Regions from separate parts of the Brevibacillus sp. SKDU10 genome, predicted to be linked through region 1. Evidence: predicted binding sites of a transcription regulator. Region 1 holds the regulator's gene; each other region holds the start of a gene.

Region 1 (5,488 bases):
CTGCTTCTTGTTGTCTCTCATTTCCCGGCAAAAACGCATCGCCAGACGAATCGCTTCTTTATTGGAATCATCCATATCCATATGATGAAAGCTAGCTTGAAGTGTTTCTTCAGACACATAGTAGCTTCGCATCATTTTACGAGTACGTTGTGTTTCTTCATATGATAATTGCTTATCACAGGGGCTTAGTGCGGATACAATATGCTTGTTTTGCACCTGTAGCTTATTCGTATGTCCCTTTACCAAATTAGGACATTCTGACAGTCCGGGGCAATTCTCACAATAATAGTGCTCCTTCACCGATTCATACACTGCCGAAAGGGAGCGAAACAAATCCTCCCTAGTTAATTCAGGATGCTTCTGCAGAAAGGCTTTTAGATAGAGAGACGAGCGCATCATTTTATCCAATTGTTCATCCGGACTTAAAATATGCCGTGGAGTTCGCTTAGCTAACTCCTCCATGAATTGACGCAAAGGTTCCATCTAATGTTCGCCTCCCTTCGTCGGCTGTCGTAGTGATTCGTATAATTCTTTTAGCTCTGGATCATCCATAATGGTTTTTTTCACTTGCTTTACGCGTTTTTTTCGATCAGTATCAACTGCATCTGCTTCCTCACGATCAAGCTGTCGCTGTACAGCAGCAGGCAGCTTATCCTGTAGCAATGCTCGTGAATTACTGCGCCGGCCCCTGTTAGAGGATAATCCACCTTTTTGGGGACCTGCCAGAGATTGAGCCGTTTGATTCTCCATAGCCTGATTCTTAGCTTCTGCCCGTTCCAGAATAACCCTCACTGCTTCCTCTACGGTAGAAATTGCTTTGGCTTTCCAGCTATCTCGAATCGTTTCCACGTAAGCTTTTGGCAATTCCATTTTCGTTTCACGCATGGCATATAAGAGCAAAGCATTTACTACTTCTGACGGCATTGAATCTGTGAAAACCAAGCTCTCCGCCCGTTCTAAAAACGCACGTGAAATTCTACCTCCCACCGCTTGCTCTAAAATAATCAGCGGTGAAAGCTCTCGACAGATTCGTAGAAAAACCTCCGTTCCGGGAGCTGGTATTTTCCCAGGGCCGAGATGTTCCAAATAGGCATCGGCTAAAGAACGGCGCTCACGCGTTAGCTGGTTATTTACATATCGCTCGCGTATTCGTTTACGCAATAATTCTGTGCTAAGAGCCCCTTGAGAATCATAAAGATTCCAATCCCGCAGCTCTTGGCTTAATAAATAGCTGTCCACTTGATAAAAAGCGAGCAACTGATAAAAAAATGGAATGCTTTCCTGCGTTACTACCTTAGAGGCTTGTACATGACTAGGGAGGCTAGCTCGCAAAAAGGATAAATCCAATTGTTTGTCTGGCTCCGCTTCATAATGATTAGCTAGGGAGGCTGTAGGATGTTTTTCTTGCATGTGAGCAAAAAATCGATCCGTTTCCGATCCAGGACGAATTTCCAGCTCAGAAGCTGACAAATTATGATATACCTCATAGAAGCGCTTGGTTACATCTTCTTCATACGGATACTCCTCCGCCAGATTACCCCATAGCTGATCAGCATAGGTACGGCGAAGCTGCTCGTATTTGATTTTGCCTACTTGATTTAACAGCATAACGGGAAGAATATCTTCCTGAAAAAATTGAGCCGGAGTTAGCGGTGGCAAGACAATATACTCATAAAAAAAGTCATGTTCGCGATTCTCACGACGACGGACCTTTAGTAAATCCATCGCTTCTAAACGTTCTCTGGCTTGCAATAAGCGATCCAACGGCAAGGATGTCATCATCATCAGACTCCGGTGCGTTCCTTCGCTTGCTGCTCCACTCTTTTCATCCACCTCGTGCATTAATAATTGATACAACGAATAAGACGACACCCCCAGTAAGGGCAAATAAAGATGGGTTACGAATCCCATCTCCATCATACTCAGCGGCCTTATGAATCTCACTAAATAGCGATCGTTGGGCGCAAGTTCGTTCCACATGACACGCATCGACCAAAATCCTTCCTTACGTTCATAGTTTCTCTATTATATCATTTCTTCTGTCATGTTACGTAGGAGAGGTTTGGAAGCTTAGAGAAAAAAATGCTTCTTATTCCGATTTATTCATTTTAGGCGGCTGATTCCGCGCTTGTTCTAAAAGCTCTTCCAATTCTCGCATAAATACATTAATATCTTTAAACTGACGATAAACCGAAGCAAAACGAACATAAGCTACCTCATCCACATGGTACAGGCGCTCCATGACCATTTCCCCTACCTCTTTGCTAGGGACCTCAGCCTTCCCTTGACTACGTAGTTCTCGTTCAATTTCATTTACAATATTCTCTAATATCTCCAGTGTCACAGGACGCTTTTCGCAAGCACGAATCAACCCACGTAAAATTTTATCGCGGCTGTACTCTTCTCTTGTTCCGTCCTTTTTAATAATTAATAGTGGTGTTTCTTCCACCATTTCAAATGTAGTGAATCTTCTGCCGCAGTCCTCGCACTCTCGACGGCGTCTGATTGATTTGTTGTTATTAAATGGGCGGGAATCCAATACCCTTGTCCCATTAAATTCACAAAATGGGCAACGCATTAGCCATCATCTCCAAAATGATTACTCAGTTAGATCAACATCATTCTAAAAAAGAAAGACTTGATTTTATTCAATAAATTTGCGTGTAAATTATTGAAGTTTTTCTTTAGAGTCCCATATCCAGTAAGGTTAGTCAAGGGAAAAGCTAATATCCTATTCCCATTTGTCCATAATTTTTTTAAAATGAGATAGTATCTAACAGCAAGGGAGGGTTCTTGCATGCGCCTAGTCTCATTGCGACATGTTCAACCTGGAATGAAATTGGGAAGGACCGTTTTTACAGATGATGGGAAAGTCCTGCTTGGGGCAGGTATGCAGTTAAGTGAAAGATTGGTAAGTGGTCTACAACGCATGGGAATTGATTCCGTCTATATTGATGACCCGCACACATCAGATATTGAGGTAGAGGATGTTATACGTCCAGAGACAAGGCAAGATGCTTTGGAAGTCATACATAAAACCGTGCAACAACTACGGAATACGAATAAAGTTGCTCGTAGGGTCTCTGTCAAAGACATGGGCATGCATTTCCAGCAAGTCTTTCATAAGATTTTAAATGATCTATCTGGTGCAAAGGATATCATGATTCATCTCGCTAACATCTCCTCTCACTCGGGAGCAATGTATCATCACAGCGTTAACGTCGCTGTCATGGCTACAGCCGTTGGGATGTCGCTTGGCTACAACACGACGCAATTACGTGATTTGGGAATCGGGGCACTGTTACACGACATCGGAAAAACGGCGCTACCAAAAGAATTGCTTGAAAAGACCGAGCGTTGGAACGAGGCTGAAATGGAGCAGGCCAAAGAGCATGCACGCCTTGGCTTTGATATCATTCGGAAACAGCACGATATTTCATTATTATCTGCTCATGTAGCTTTCCAGCATCATGAACGAATGGATGGAAGCGGTTATCCGCAACAGCTGCAAGGGGACAAATTCCATGAGTATGCGCAAATCGTAGCTATTTGTGATGTGTATGATTCTTTAACTACCCCAAGACCTTGGAGAAAACGCTATATGCCACAGGATGCGCTTGAATACCTGCTTGGGTCAGGCGGCTATTTGTTCCATCATCATTTAGTAGATGCCTTTCGTAAGCATATCGCTGTCTTTCCACTTGGGAGCGGAGTCGTCCTTAATAATGGAGAAAGCGGCGTAGTCTGTAAGGTAGATCCAGAATGCTGTCATCGTCCAACGATACGCATTTTGCGAGACGGGCGTGGCAATGACCTGCTTACCCCGTACGAAGTTAATTTGAAATATAATTTAAAACTATTTATTACTCAATTTGAAGACGAAACATTATTTACTTTTATGGAATCTAAGCATATTGCACCGGACTTTTAATCATCTAGTTTATTTCATTTACAACCAGCAAAACTCCCTCTTGCAAAATGCTGAGAGGGAGTTTTGCTTTGCCTCGATTTATTCGTGTCTGTATTGCTGATAAAATTGGTAAATCAGCTCTGCCGCTTCTGCACGTGTTACATTTTTATTCGGCTCTACCTTAGTTCCCTTCGGTGCGCTCAGATAACCTAAAGCATGCGCTAGCGTATAAGCAGGTACTTGTTCTGCTGTTACATCTGGATAAGGGGATTGAAAGATATCAGACTTGGATAGTAACGCTCCGAATTGTAATGTCTGCATAAACATTTGTATCGCTTCATAACGTGTAATGGCACGATCAGGCTCAAAGCGGGCTGTAGATGGTATGATTTTGAATTGAGAGGCCTGGGAAATAGCAGCGTAATACGGATGATTTGTAGGTACATCTGAGTACGTATAAGGCTTCTCATCATTTTCATCGTCATAGGATCGATAATCGTGACTCAGCTCGTTTGATATGCTAATCAGCAATCCCACAAATTGAGCCCTAGATATCTCCTTATCTGGCTCCACCTTACCATCCTCTAGGAAGAACAGCCCTCTATTTAGCATATTACCTAGGGCTTCTTCACTTTTGTGTCCCTCAATATCAGTAGCGGATTTGGCATCACTAAATCCCCATGGTTCTATTAATTCACCAGTAGCCGCGTTTACAGATTTCTCATTCCCTACATAACGATAGACGAGCTGTATTGGAATCTCTTGAGAAGACTCCTTCCCAGACTCATCTGCCCCCGCCATATAGAAAGGAGCTTTATAATAAGTAAGCATTACTTTTTTCTCTGTTATCTCCTTTTCTATCGCTTCTTTCTTTGATACCTGAATTTTTTCGAAAGCATCATTACTTCGCAAAGGGGAGCCATTTTCCCTTTGATAGAGCCAAATATCAGTGACCTCATTATTAAATTTATTTACTTCAACCTCGATGTCTCGGTCATCAATTGGAGTATCTTTATATAAGTATCCAAATGTAAAAATGTAAGATCGCCCCTTATCGCCTCTAATGTAAGGGTCGTCTCCTGTTTTAAGATACAGCTGCCCCGTATGGTCAGGGTAGAGGCTTTTAATCATTTCAATTGCTACCTTTTCCGCTTCTTTCTTATCAATCGCTTTTTTCCCTTTCGTATCTTCCGATGCTTCATTGTTATGTTTTGAAAAGGACTGGAATTGGCCCTTGTCATTTATCTTAACTGTTATTTCTTCTTCATTGGATGGGGAGCTTTGATTAGTTGAAATAAATCGAAATGACCAATTCAATGTTTTGATACCTGTAGAGTCTACACTAGAGCCTGTCCCACCTGACCCATTATAAACCCAGCCTTTCCCTAGCCTTTCAGCCCATTTCATTGCAATTTGTTCTGCTTGGTCTTTACCGATTTTTTCAGGTGCTTGATTTTTTGTAAATGTAATTTTATCGCCTAATGGGGTGATTTTTTTGCTGGGTTCCGCTTTGCGGCCATTTGGACTGATCGCCTCTCCACTATTTGCATCTAAAAACTTTGCATTATTGTTGCCATA
Region 2 (5,488 bases), on a different contig from region 1:
AATATGTATTGCTAAGCTTTGTCCAGCCTTGGCATCGGCAATGTACAAGGGACCAATCAGGGCATGTCCGCTATCCTGAGGGTGCTTTCGAGTGCAAAATTCTACTCTTCTGCCGTTTGCTTGTTCCGGGCCTGCGTTCCAATCCGCATCAAGCGTCTCAAAACGAACAGTGTCACCAGATTGTATTGTCAGGATAGGGGAAGCCTCTCTGCTAAAGGAGCCATGCAGAGTCGAGCGCTTTGGCTGGATGGTATATATAGCCATACACAGTTACCTCCTTGGTAGATTATTACAATGGCTTTCTATCAGGATAATACTGAGGAGGTAAAAGGTACAGATTTAAATATTGCTATTCCGTCCATTCGATAACGGAGCCTATTGCAAGACTTTTCCTCACATCAATGATGCGCTGATTACGACTTCCGCGAAAGCGCAGGGAGGTGTCTTTTTGTTCAGCTTTAAATTTACCGTCAATAATGACATCACATAGTTCCAATAGCTGCCGTTGTTCATTTAGCAGGAGTAATGCTTCAAAAGTAAATCCAGTATATGCCCAGACTGTTTTATCTGGACAAGCTTGGCGAAAGCTAGTGATAAAGGCGGCGCAGGCAGTGGCGGAGAAAAATGGGTCTCCTCCACATAAGGTCAGACCATGTAACAATGGATTATCAGAAATTTCCTGAATCACCTCTTGCTGGTACGATCGTGTAAAAGGTTGTCCATAGCTGAAGTCCCACGATTCTGGATTAAAGCAACCCTGGCATGCGTGACGGCAGCCGCTTATAAACACGACCGCACGTAACCCAATGCCTTCGTTAATACTTTCCCTTCGATATTCGCAGATATGCATGGATTGACTCACTGGTGCTTCACCCGATCCAGAACCTCGGCTTGTTTCGCAGAATTAAAACGTTGTGTATAATCGCCTGTAATATAACCTGTTACACGGCGTAAACGTTGGAAATGAACGGAGTCTTCCGTACTTCCACAGTTTGGGCATTGCGTGCCGATAATCCCTTCATAGCCGCAGCTTGGGCAACGATCCAATGGATGATTAATAGAGAAATAACCTACGTTGCTTCTTAATGCATACTGAACAATCTGTTGGAAAGCTACTGTGTTTTGTCGGGCATTTCCATCTAGCTCAATATAAGTAATCGCCCCGGCGTTGCATAACTCGTGAAAAGGTGCTTCAAGCTTAATTTTTTGGAAAGCTGATAGCGAATAGTAAACAGGAATGTGAAAGGAATTCGTATAATATTCACGGTCAGTAATTCCCGCAAGCTTCCCATAGGTTTTTTGATCAGCTTTTGTAAATTTGCCCGATAGACCTTCAGCCGGAGTAGCAAATAAGGTAATGTTTAGATTATATTTTTCGCTCATGTCATCGCAGTATTGGCGCATGAAGGAAATAACAGAGAGCGCACGCTGGTATACCTCTGTATCTTCTCCGTGGTGCTTGCCATAAAGAGCATACATGCATTCCGCCAGTCCGATAAAGCCGACAGCCAGACTGCCATGCTTAATTAAATCAGCTACCTCCTGATCGGGACGCAATTCTTTACCGCCCTCCCAGACACCCTCGCGCATCATGAAATCCGATGCTTTGGCCGGCTGTTTAGCTTGGATACCAAAACGATGAATCAAGCCGCTGATAGCTACATCCATATAGCTTTGTAGGGCATTATAGAAGCCGGTAATGTCTGCCTGATCGCGTTGGTTTTGACAAATCCCATATTCGATTCCCAATTTTACAAGATTGATCGTATTAAACGAGAGATTTCCCTTTCCGCTACTATAATTCCGTCCAAAACGATCTGATATTGATCTTGTCCGGCAGCCCATTGTAGCGATAATTGTGTTCGGATCATCCTCACGGTAGTAGATGAGATTAAACGTAGCGTCTACATTGACGAAATTCGGATAAAGGCGCTTACTGGAGCATTCTATTGCTTTTTGGAACAAATCATAGTTTGGATCGCCCTCAGATTGATTAATCCCTGTTTTACATTGAAAAATATGCTGTGGGAAAATAGGGGTTTCTCCATTTCCTAACCCATTACTTGTTGCCTGTAATAGCGCATGTGAGACCAGACGTCCTTCCGTAGAAGTACACATACCATAATTAAGCGAGGTAAAAGGAATTTGTCCCCCAGCTCGACTGCTCATCGTATTTAGATTATGGATGAGAGATTCCGCGGCCTGATAGGTCTCTGCGACAGTCTCTTCAAAGGCATAAGTAAAGCTTTTGGGAAAATCCTGCTTTAGTTTTTCGTTATCCATATAAAGTAGATCATCAGATAAAGCAAGCCGGGAACCCTCGTTAAAATAATGAAGTCCTTTTTTCAGATGCTTGACGAAGGATTTCCGGACGTAAGGGGCTAGATCCCAGTCAATCTTGTTAGCAGAAACACCGCCGAATTGGCTATTTTGCTGCGATTGAAAGATAATCGCGACTAGAGCCATTGCCGTCATAATGCTTTGTGGGGTGCGAACTGACCCGTTTCCGGTATTAAAGCCTTCAGCTAGTAGGCGATCAAAAGGAATGAAAATGCAGTTAGTTGTACCGATTGCATACTGATCCAAATCATGCACGTAGACATAATTATGATCGATTGCTTCACGGAGCTTGCTGGGTAAAACATATTGTTTCACATGCCATTTCGCATATTCAGAGCCCATTTTACTCATTTTCCCGCTGAACGATTCTCCGTTAACATTTGCATTTTCTCGAAGTAAGTCCATATCCTGCAGGCCGATGACAGCCTCACTAATGCTGTATAACTCGCTTTGCTTCAGACGAAGGCGATCACGTTGTTGACGGTAGGCAGCAAAGGAATCGGCAACATCGTTGTGATCTTTTTCACATAACTGTGCAATAATTAACTCGTGTATCGTCTGTGTAGATATTGGATTTATGTAGGGAAGCTGTCGCTCTGCGGTTAGCGGTTGCATGCGTGGCTGCTGTGTAAGATGTTCCTGAATACAATGGGCAATCTCCTCACTAAGGGCCACGTTTACTGTACCTGTCGTGGGCAAGCATGCCTGAGTAATTGTTGTGATTATCTTTTCTGGCTGAAAGATTTCTTGACGACCATCGCGTTTCATTATAAGCATGAAAAAAGCCTCCTGTAATGTGAAAAACCTGATGTGAAAGTTAAAAATAAGCTTGGTAATGGTAAAAGGTAGTGCAAATGAATTCAAAATGTAAGAAGCATTCCCTCATAAAGTAAGAGAAAATGCTTCTGTAATGTGGTTAAATACACTATATATAGTCTACGAATTACAAAATACATCAATATATCGTATGTGTCAAATGACGGTCCTGTGACTAGACATCAGAATGCATGTGCTATAAATAATCAGACATGATTTTTTCGGTGTCATAGGGTGTTATCCCGCTATTTACAGAAAAGACGGATTGAGCACGATCAGGATTATCAACAAGCGTTCCTCTGGCTAAGGCGTGCAATACAAACAGGTCGTATAAATTTGGTTTAATCAGATTTGCCATGGCTTTTCCCATGAGCTGCATGCTGTTTCGATTATTTTCAACGTTATTGGCATAGGCAGGTTCAAAAGTAAGAGCTAAATCGGTCCAGATGACCTGACGAGCCTCTATATCAATCATAACGGGAATACAAATCGTTGTATCAGCAGTGATGTCGATTTTATTTTGTACGGTAGCCGGTTCGAAGATTTCACCAGAATTAGGGTGCTGTCGCATCATCCAGCCAGCGAAGCATTCAGGGAGATCACAATAAGGGTGACTGGTAAAGGAATGCAAAGACATGGAAATATAACGAGCCCCTGCTTTTGCCGCAGCAGATAAATCGATATCAATGAACTCGCAGGCACCTTGTGGAGCAGCAGTAATATCACCACTATGGTAGGCCTTAAAGGAAGATGAGACTAGATTCGTATAGGAAATGTGTTCTAAATCATTCCAGTTGTGGTCATACATCACAGCAGATAAATCAACATCCACTCGATCTGTCGGAACTTGATTCACCATACCTTCTCGCCACCAGGTAAAAAAGCGGATGGTATTTCCTGCCGGTAAATCAAGCTTAGAACCTCGCGTAATCGTACGGAGAGCCTTCTGAGCTGAGCGTTGGGAGAAGGGGACATTGTAATTGCGCAATGATTCATCGACATATACATAGCCCAGCGGCGGCAATTGGGAAAAACGCTGCATGAGTTCCTTTTGACAGATGGATATGATTGAATCACCGATTTCCTTAGGAAGAGGAGCTAGTGTGTCAGCACTCACTTGAACCTTGGCTGCATTTCCTTTCGGGAAAAATGTACGGACGGCTTGCGGAATGTGACGGTTCGCAAAATGTGTCATCACCTGCAGCAAGACAGGAGAAGAAACCTGATCTACTACCTTTTCAAAAGCATGGGCGATTGGCTGCCAATCCACACTGAGGCGCATGATGTGATCAAGACGACGTGCAAGCTCGCCCGGTCTAGTGGAAAGTAGCTCGATTGCTTCTGATAGCTGTCGATGTAATAGAGCTTGCTCTACTTTACTGTTAAATGTCTCGATTTTTTGATTGTTTCGAATCAGATAAAAAGCATCGGCGCACCGTGGGAAACGTAGCTTGTATTCCGCAGGGTGCAAAATTTCCCCTAATCGAATCCAACGGTTTTTATAGCGCAGCATATCTTCTTCTAGGGCATGACAATTCTCTAATAGCCCCAAGATAAAGCGTCTTTGGGCACGTGTAAATTTACGAAAGGGCGTAGCGCTGGATAGACTGATATCACCGCCAGATAAGGCTGTAGCTACCCGTAAAACATCTGTTGCTGTCTTGATATGTTTGGAAAAAAAGGCAGGTGACAGTTTACTGGATAAGAATAGTAAGCCTGTGAGTAGCGCAATATTTTCTTTTAATGGAATATCTAACTGCACAAGTTTATCCAAAACCTGATATTCTTGTATAAAGAAGCTGAGATCATCCTTGTCGGTTTCGGAAAGGGAGGTTTTGGACTGGACAAGATTCCAGAAGATTCGCTCTAATTCCTCTTCATTTCCAAGTTCAATTACAGTTAACTGATGGTGATCAAGCAGTGGAAGTCGTTTCTTTACTTCATCAATCGGAAGAGAAAGGGTGAGATAGTGAATAATGGCGTTCACATATAAGCTTGCTTGGCTTGCTTCCATTAGCTGCTGGGGGAAATTTTGATACATCGGACGATATCGTACATGAGTTCCGACCAGTTGCTTTATGTCCTTTTCTAGCTGCTGAAAGAATGTAGTAAATTCTTCGACAGATAGGGTTTGCAACCGTTCAATCAATCGGTGGGAAAAGGTGAAGCCAAGACGCTCCAGGTTTTTTAAGGCAGTAGCTAGGTAAGGGAGAGGTAAATGACTGATTCCTGTCTGTACAAGTAGCTTACATTTGCGTCTTAAATAGATAGAATTTTTCATTGGCATAGTAAAAAAATCAGGAGAGCAGTGCCCCTAATATCCATTTGTCGT
Region 3 (5,488 bases), on a different contig from region 1:
GTCCACCCATTTTTGAATTGCGGCTTGAACACGTACATGATCTTCAGCGGCTAAGTCCATCGCACAAACAAAAAACTCTGGCAGGTCTTGACCCGGATGGGCATCCATCCATTCCTGAGCGATCGGCACGTACTGTTTATCAAAGCCAAGGCGACTTTGACGGAAGTATTCGAATGCATAATACGGCTCAATCCCTGTAGATGTACCTACCATCGTTCCAGTAGACCCCGTTGGCGCCTGTGTTAATAAGGTTACGTTGCGAACTCCTTTTTCACGTATTGCTTCTCGTACTTCTTCATCAAACTGTTTCATAAAGCCGCTCATGAGATATTTTTCTGCATCAAATTTAGGAAAACTGCCTTTTTCCTTTGCAATATCAGCAGATGCCAAGTATGCTTCGCGGGCGATAAAGTTATAGAGCTTGTCCAAAAAATCTAAAGACGTAGGACTGCCATAACGAATCCCTAATTTAATCATCATTTCGGCAAGCCCCATGGTTCCTAATCCCACACGACGCTCTGACTGCTGATTTTCTCTGTTCTCTTCAAAATGATAAGGAGTGGCGTCAATTACGTTATCCAAGAAACGGATCGAATAACGAACAGCTTCACCTAGGCTTGTCCAGTCTACCTCATTATCCAGAACAAATTTAGATAGATTTAACGAGGATAAATTACATACGCCCCAAGCTGGAAGTCCTTGCTCCCCGCACGGATTCGTACAAATAATTGGGTTAAAATACCAGCTATTAGACATGTCATTATAATACTCTGTAAATACAACACCAGGCTCAGCCGATTTCCATGCAGATTCAATGATGGTATGCCAAATCTCCCGGGCACGGACGGTCTTAACCAATTTGACGGGTTTGCCTAGCTCCTCGCGCCATTTTTTCATGTTTCCGTCCCACAATGCATCATAGTCCGGATCATTTACATCTGGAAACACGAGCTCCCAGTCTAAGTCCTCTTTTACAGCTTTCATGAAGCTATTGGAGATACAAACCGACAGATTGGCATTTGTAACAAGACCCATTGTTTGTTTTACCGTAATGAATTCCATAAGGTCTGGATGCCAATCATTCATCATTAGCATAAGAGCACCGCGGCGTGATCCCCCCTGCTCAATTAGACCTGTGGTATAGCTAAACAACCCGCCCCAGGATACTGAGCCACTTGAGGAACCATTGACTCCACGTACCAACGCACGCCGAGGACGGAGGCTGGATAAGTTAATACCTACACCGCCTCCACGTGACATGATCTCTGTCATTTGTGTCAGAGTATCCATAATGCCACCTCGTGAATCATGCGGTGACGGAATTACATAGCAGTTAAAGAGGGTTAATTCTTCGCTTGCTCCTGCACCTGCTGCAATGCGGCCGCCTGGAACTAATTTCCAATCGTCTAGCAATTCACGAAATTTGCTAGTCCATTCTGCTTGTTTTTCTTCTGTTTTCTCTACAGAAGCAATTGCGCGAGCCAAGCGATCCCACATTGCTTCCGGCGTTACTTCAATTGGACGGGTAGTTTTTTCTACCGTTGTGGTAATGGTATCTCCGTTTCTTAGTAGAATGGATACTTGATTTCCCTCCAGGGCAACAATTTCACCCACTTCTTTTTGCGGAAATTTCGGGTCATCCTTGGTTAATACAAGAACGGTATCTCCAACCTTTGTATTTATGTAATCCAGATCTTTCATTGCATAGCGGTCCAAAAAGATCTTTTCACTTAGCCCTTCCAATGGCTTATATTCTACTAAACCCACGGTCTTTTCCCCTCCAAAATTTATTTCAAATTGACCCTCTCAGATCATTTTGTTATCTTTATGTAAGACGGTTTTAACGATACCATACGCCCGTCCACAAATCAATATATTGACTATATAAGAATTTTTTTCGACATTTATCACTAGATATTGTGTTACTATCATCCTATTCCCTTGGGAGGAACTTTCATGTATTATGTAGATGGAGCTTGGTATAAACCAGATGAGCCTGCTATTTTTCCAGAGGATCGAGGCTATCAGTTTGGGGACGGAATTTATGAGGTTGTGCGTATCTATAATGGTCGCTTCTATCAGTGGGACGAGCACATGCTTCGCTTGGAACGCAGTGCAAAGGAGCTTTCTCTAACGATCCCCACTCGCACAGAATTAACCGAAATTGCTCATAAAGTCCTTAGACAGTATTCATTGCAATTTTCTGAAGATGCAATCCTTTACATGCAAATTACTCGTGGAGTGTCAGAGCGACAATTTACATTCCCGTCAAATACCCGCCCTATTTTAACGATGTATGCTGTCACTAAATTACGCCCGATTCAACAGATGCAAAATGGTTTAAGGGCTGGACTTGTCGATGACATTCGTTGGTTGCGTTGTGATATTAAAAGTCTTAATCTGCTCGGTGCCACTTGGGCTAAACAGCAAGCGACAGAGCAAGGAGTGGACGAAGCCATTCTTCACCGAAATGGAACCATTACGGAAGCTACTTCAGCAAATCTATTTGCTGTGAAAGATGGCAAAATACATACCCATCCAGCTACTAACCTAATTTTGCACGGGATTACGCGGCAAACTGTTATTCAATTAGCCAAAAATCTGGGCATCCCGGTTGTAGAAGAAGCATTTTCTGTGAATTTTGCTCAATTGGCCGATGAATTATTCATCACTGGTACTACTAGCGAAATAACTCCCATAATTGAGCTTCAAGGTACGCCTGTAGGAAATGGTAAAGCGGGTACGATCGTTCAACGTTTACAAAAAGCCTTTGAAGAGCACATCGCTATTGACAGTAATAGCATCACGAAGTAAAAGACAGGGTGTACATCTTTTTTTAAAAGAGTCCTCTTCTATAAGCGAAGGTATTTTTCTAGTAAAAAAGCCGTTCTCCTCGTTGATGTCTGAGGGAACGGCTTTTTCTTACGCCTACAGTATTTTTTTGCTTCCGCTTATGTTTATTTTCTCCAAAGCTTCATTGTGTTTGACCATAGTTCAAGAAAAGTGGCTTCAGGTGCTTCTATCGGCGGAAATTCCATTCATCCGTACTATAACGATTTTCCGCTAATTCTTTTGCCAATTGCTGCTCTTCGGCTGTCAAATCCATCGGGACAAGCTCAATGCCCAGGCCCTCGGCAAACCCTTGATAAAAAGCTTCAATCGCTTCTTCTAAAGAAATAGGTTTTGAACTTACTTCGTTTATCGTAACGGCTTTTTGTTTAAAGCTATTCATCATCCGTTCCTTGACACGTTCACTCGGGAAGGTTAACAGAGAAAATAGCAGATCAACATCCATATCCAACAAGATGGAGCCATGCTGTAGGATAACGCCCTTCTGACGTGTTTGTGCGCTGCCTGCTACTTTTTTTCCTTCTACCACTAATTCATACCAGGAAGGGGAATCAAAGCATGCAGACGAGCCTGGAGAATCGTATTTTGCCTTCTCCTCCTCTGTAGCAAGCGACACCATCTCCGCTTTTAACCCTAGCTTCTGAAATCCATGTAATAAGCCCATGGAAATCACCTTATAAGCTTCTGTGACGCTTTTTGGCATCTGCGGATGGTCTTCAGATACAATCACACTATAGGTAAGCTCAGCATCATGAAGGACTGCTCGCCCTCCTGTCGGGCGTCGAACCAATCCAAGTCCAAGGCGCTTCACTTCATCAATATTGATCTCTTTTTCCATTTTTTGAAAATAACCGATGGAGAGAGTTGCCGGGTTCCATGTATAAAAACGAACGGTAGGCGGTACTTTTCCTTGGCTGTGCAAAGTTAAAATGGCTTCGTCAATTGCCATATTCATTTCAGGTGACATAGGCGGAGTCACCACATAACGCCATTTTTCCATTTCCATGCTAAATACCTCCCATATATCTACGTCCAATCAAGCGGCTGGGAGCAATCTTGTTAATGAGGACTGCTCGCACTCTATATCTGTCGCAAACAACGCTGCTTAGACATCGTACACTCCTCATTGTAAGGCTTCTATAGAGTAAGAGACAAGCGCCAACTGTCGAGCGCCTGTCTCACTCTATATTTCTTGATTACATTTATACTTTAAAATTGTTCATTACAGTCTGCATATCATTGGTCATTTCTGACATAACTTCTGCTGTCGTGGCCACTTCCTGTGAGGAAGCTGTTGTTTGTTCAGAAGTGCTGGCAATCTCTTCTGTTTTCGCAAATATTTCTTCCGCAACGGCCGTACTATTTTCTACTCTTGCAGAAATGGTTTCTTTTTCTTGAAGGATATGGCCGGCGCTTTGACTTAGATGATGAATTTTCGGTCCGATATCTTCTACAGCTTTTGTAATGCTGGCAAAGGAATGTAATGCATTAGCAATATCGTTTTTCTGCGTATACATTTCCGTCTGCATGTCATCTGCTGTTTGCAACATATGCTCGGAATCCTTAGAAATCGTACCAATCTGGTCACTAATGCGTTGGGAGAAAATGCGAGATTGTTCTGCTAGCTTTCTCACCTCATTTGCTACTACTGCAAAGCCCTTTCCATGTTCACCAGCACGTGCCGATTCAATTGCTGCATTTAAGGCTAGTAAATTAGTCTGATCCGCTATCGTATTAATTAAACCTGTAATTTCATCAATCTTGTTTACATTCTCATTTACTTTAGTGATATTTCTAATTAGTCCTAAGAAGACTTCATTGGTATGCTCCACAGATTGAGCTGCTTTATTCATATGTATGTCGCTTTCGCGTGCTACGTCTTGAATATCACGAGTTAATCCATCGACTACTTGAATAGATTGGACAATTTCCGTTAGCTGTTCGCCGAATTCAGCCATGGTCTCAGCGATCGCTACTAGGTCTCTGGTTTGTTCTCCCACCCCTGTAGAGGTTTCATGGACAGATTGTGAGACGGTTTCAAACGCCGCACTTAACTGCTCCGATATAGCACTTAAATTAAGTGAAGCCTTTGTTAAATCATCTGATTTTCGTTGTACAGTCTCAATCATTGCTGAGGTATTTACGACGGCATTCGCCAATGCCCCTCTCATTTTACCAAACTCCGTATTGTCAGCTTCCTCAATCTTAATGGTAAGATTCCCTTTTCCAAATTCTTCACAGTACTGAATCATTTCTGTAGCAGAATTATTAATGGATGTAGAAAGAATATATGATACCAAAACAACGATAAAAATAACAGATCCCATTAAAATAGCATAGTAGTTCCAGGCGTTCTCATATTTTTCTGTTGCATCTGAGTCTAGCTTGTCTCCATTTGTTGTTAAGTAAAGAATGAGGTCATTTACATTTTTATCCAACTTAATCGCATAATCGGCAAAGGTCTGCTTAACATCTTGCGGGACTGGGTTGTTTGCCTTTAAATACGTATCGCGAATCGTCACCCAATTTTCAAGATAGCCACGCAATAATTGATCGATCTGCGTCTTCTTTTCTCGGTCAAACTCATATTCTTCCCGATTCGTAAAGTAATCAGCTTCCGAAGCTAAAACAGTATTGT

Evidence for each region. The regulator NrdR, encoded in region 1, represses ribonucleotide reductase genes. The targets are predictions, from matches to a motif close to AACACNATATATNGTGTT.
Region 2: the regulator NrdR is predicted to act here: its motif matches at 3,262-3,279, upstream of AYJ08_RS13265 (anaerobic ribonucleoside triphosphate reductase).
Region 3: the regulator NrdR is predicted to act here: its motif matches at 1,907-1,924, upstream of AYJ08_RS12260 (adenosylcobalamin-dependent ribonucleoside-diphosphate reductase).

Annotation. Positions count from the first base shown of each region.
Region 1 covers NZ_LSSO01000145.1:2,182-7,669, reverse strand. The annotation lists gene dnaI (primosomal protein DnaI) at 1-483, opposite strand, end outside; gene AYJ08_RS09805 (DnaD domain protein) at 484-1,989, opposite strand; gene nrdR (transcriptional regulator NrdR) at 2,090-2,578, opposite strand; gene AYJ08_RS09790 (HD-GYP domain-containing protein) at 2,798-3,931, shown strand; gene AYJ08_RS09785 (YcdB/YcdC domain-containing protein) at 4,010-5,488, opposite strand, start outside.
Region 2 covers NZ_LSSO01000162.1:26,797-32,284, forward strand. The annotation lists gene AYJ08_RS13255 (acetamidase/formamidase family protein) at 1-264, opposite strand, end outside; gene nrdG (anaerobic ribonucleoside-triphosphate reductase activating protein) at 350-850, opposite strand; gene AYJ08_RS13265 (anaerobic ribonucleoside triphosphate reductase) at 859-3,117, opposite strand; gene AYJ08_RS13270 (TerD family protein) at 3,353-5,437, opposite strand.
Region 3 covers NZ_LSSO01000155.1:85,763-91,250, forward strand. The annotation lists gene AYJ08_RS12260 (adenosylcobalamin-dependent ribonucleoside-diphosphate reductase) at 1-1,767, opposite strand, end outside; gene dat (D-amino-acid transaminase) at 1,957-2,814, shown strand; gene AYJ08_RS12270 (lipoate--protein ligase family protein) at 3,020-3,850, opposite strand; gene AYJ08_RS12275 (methyl-accepting chemotaxis protein) at 4,053-5,488, opposite strand, start outside.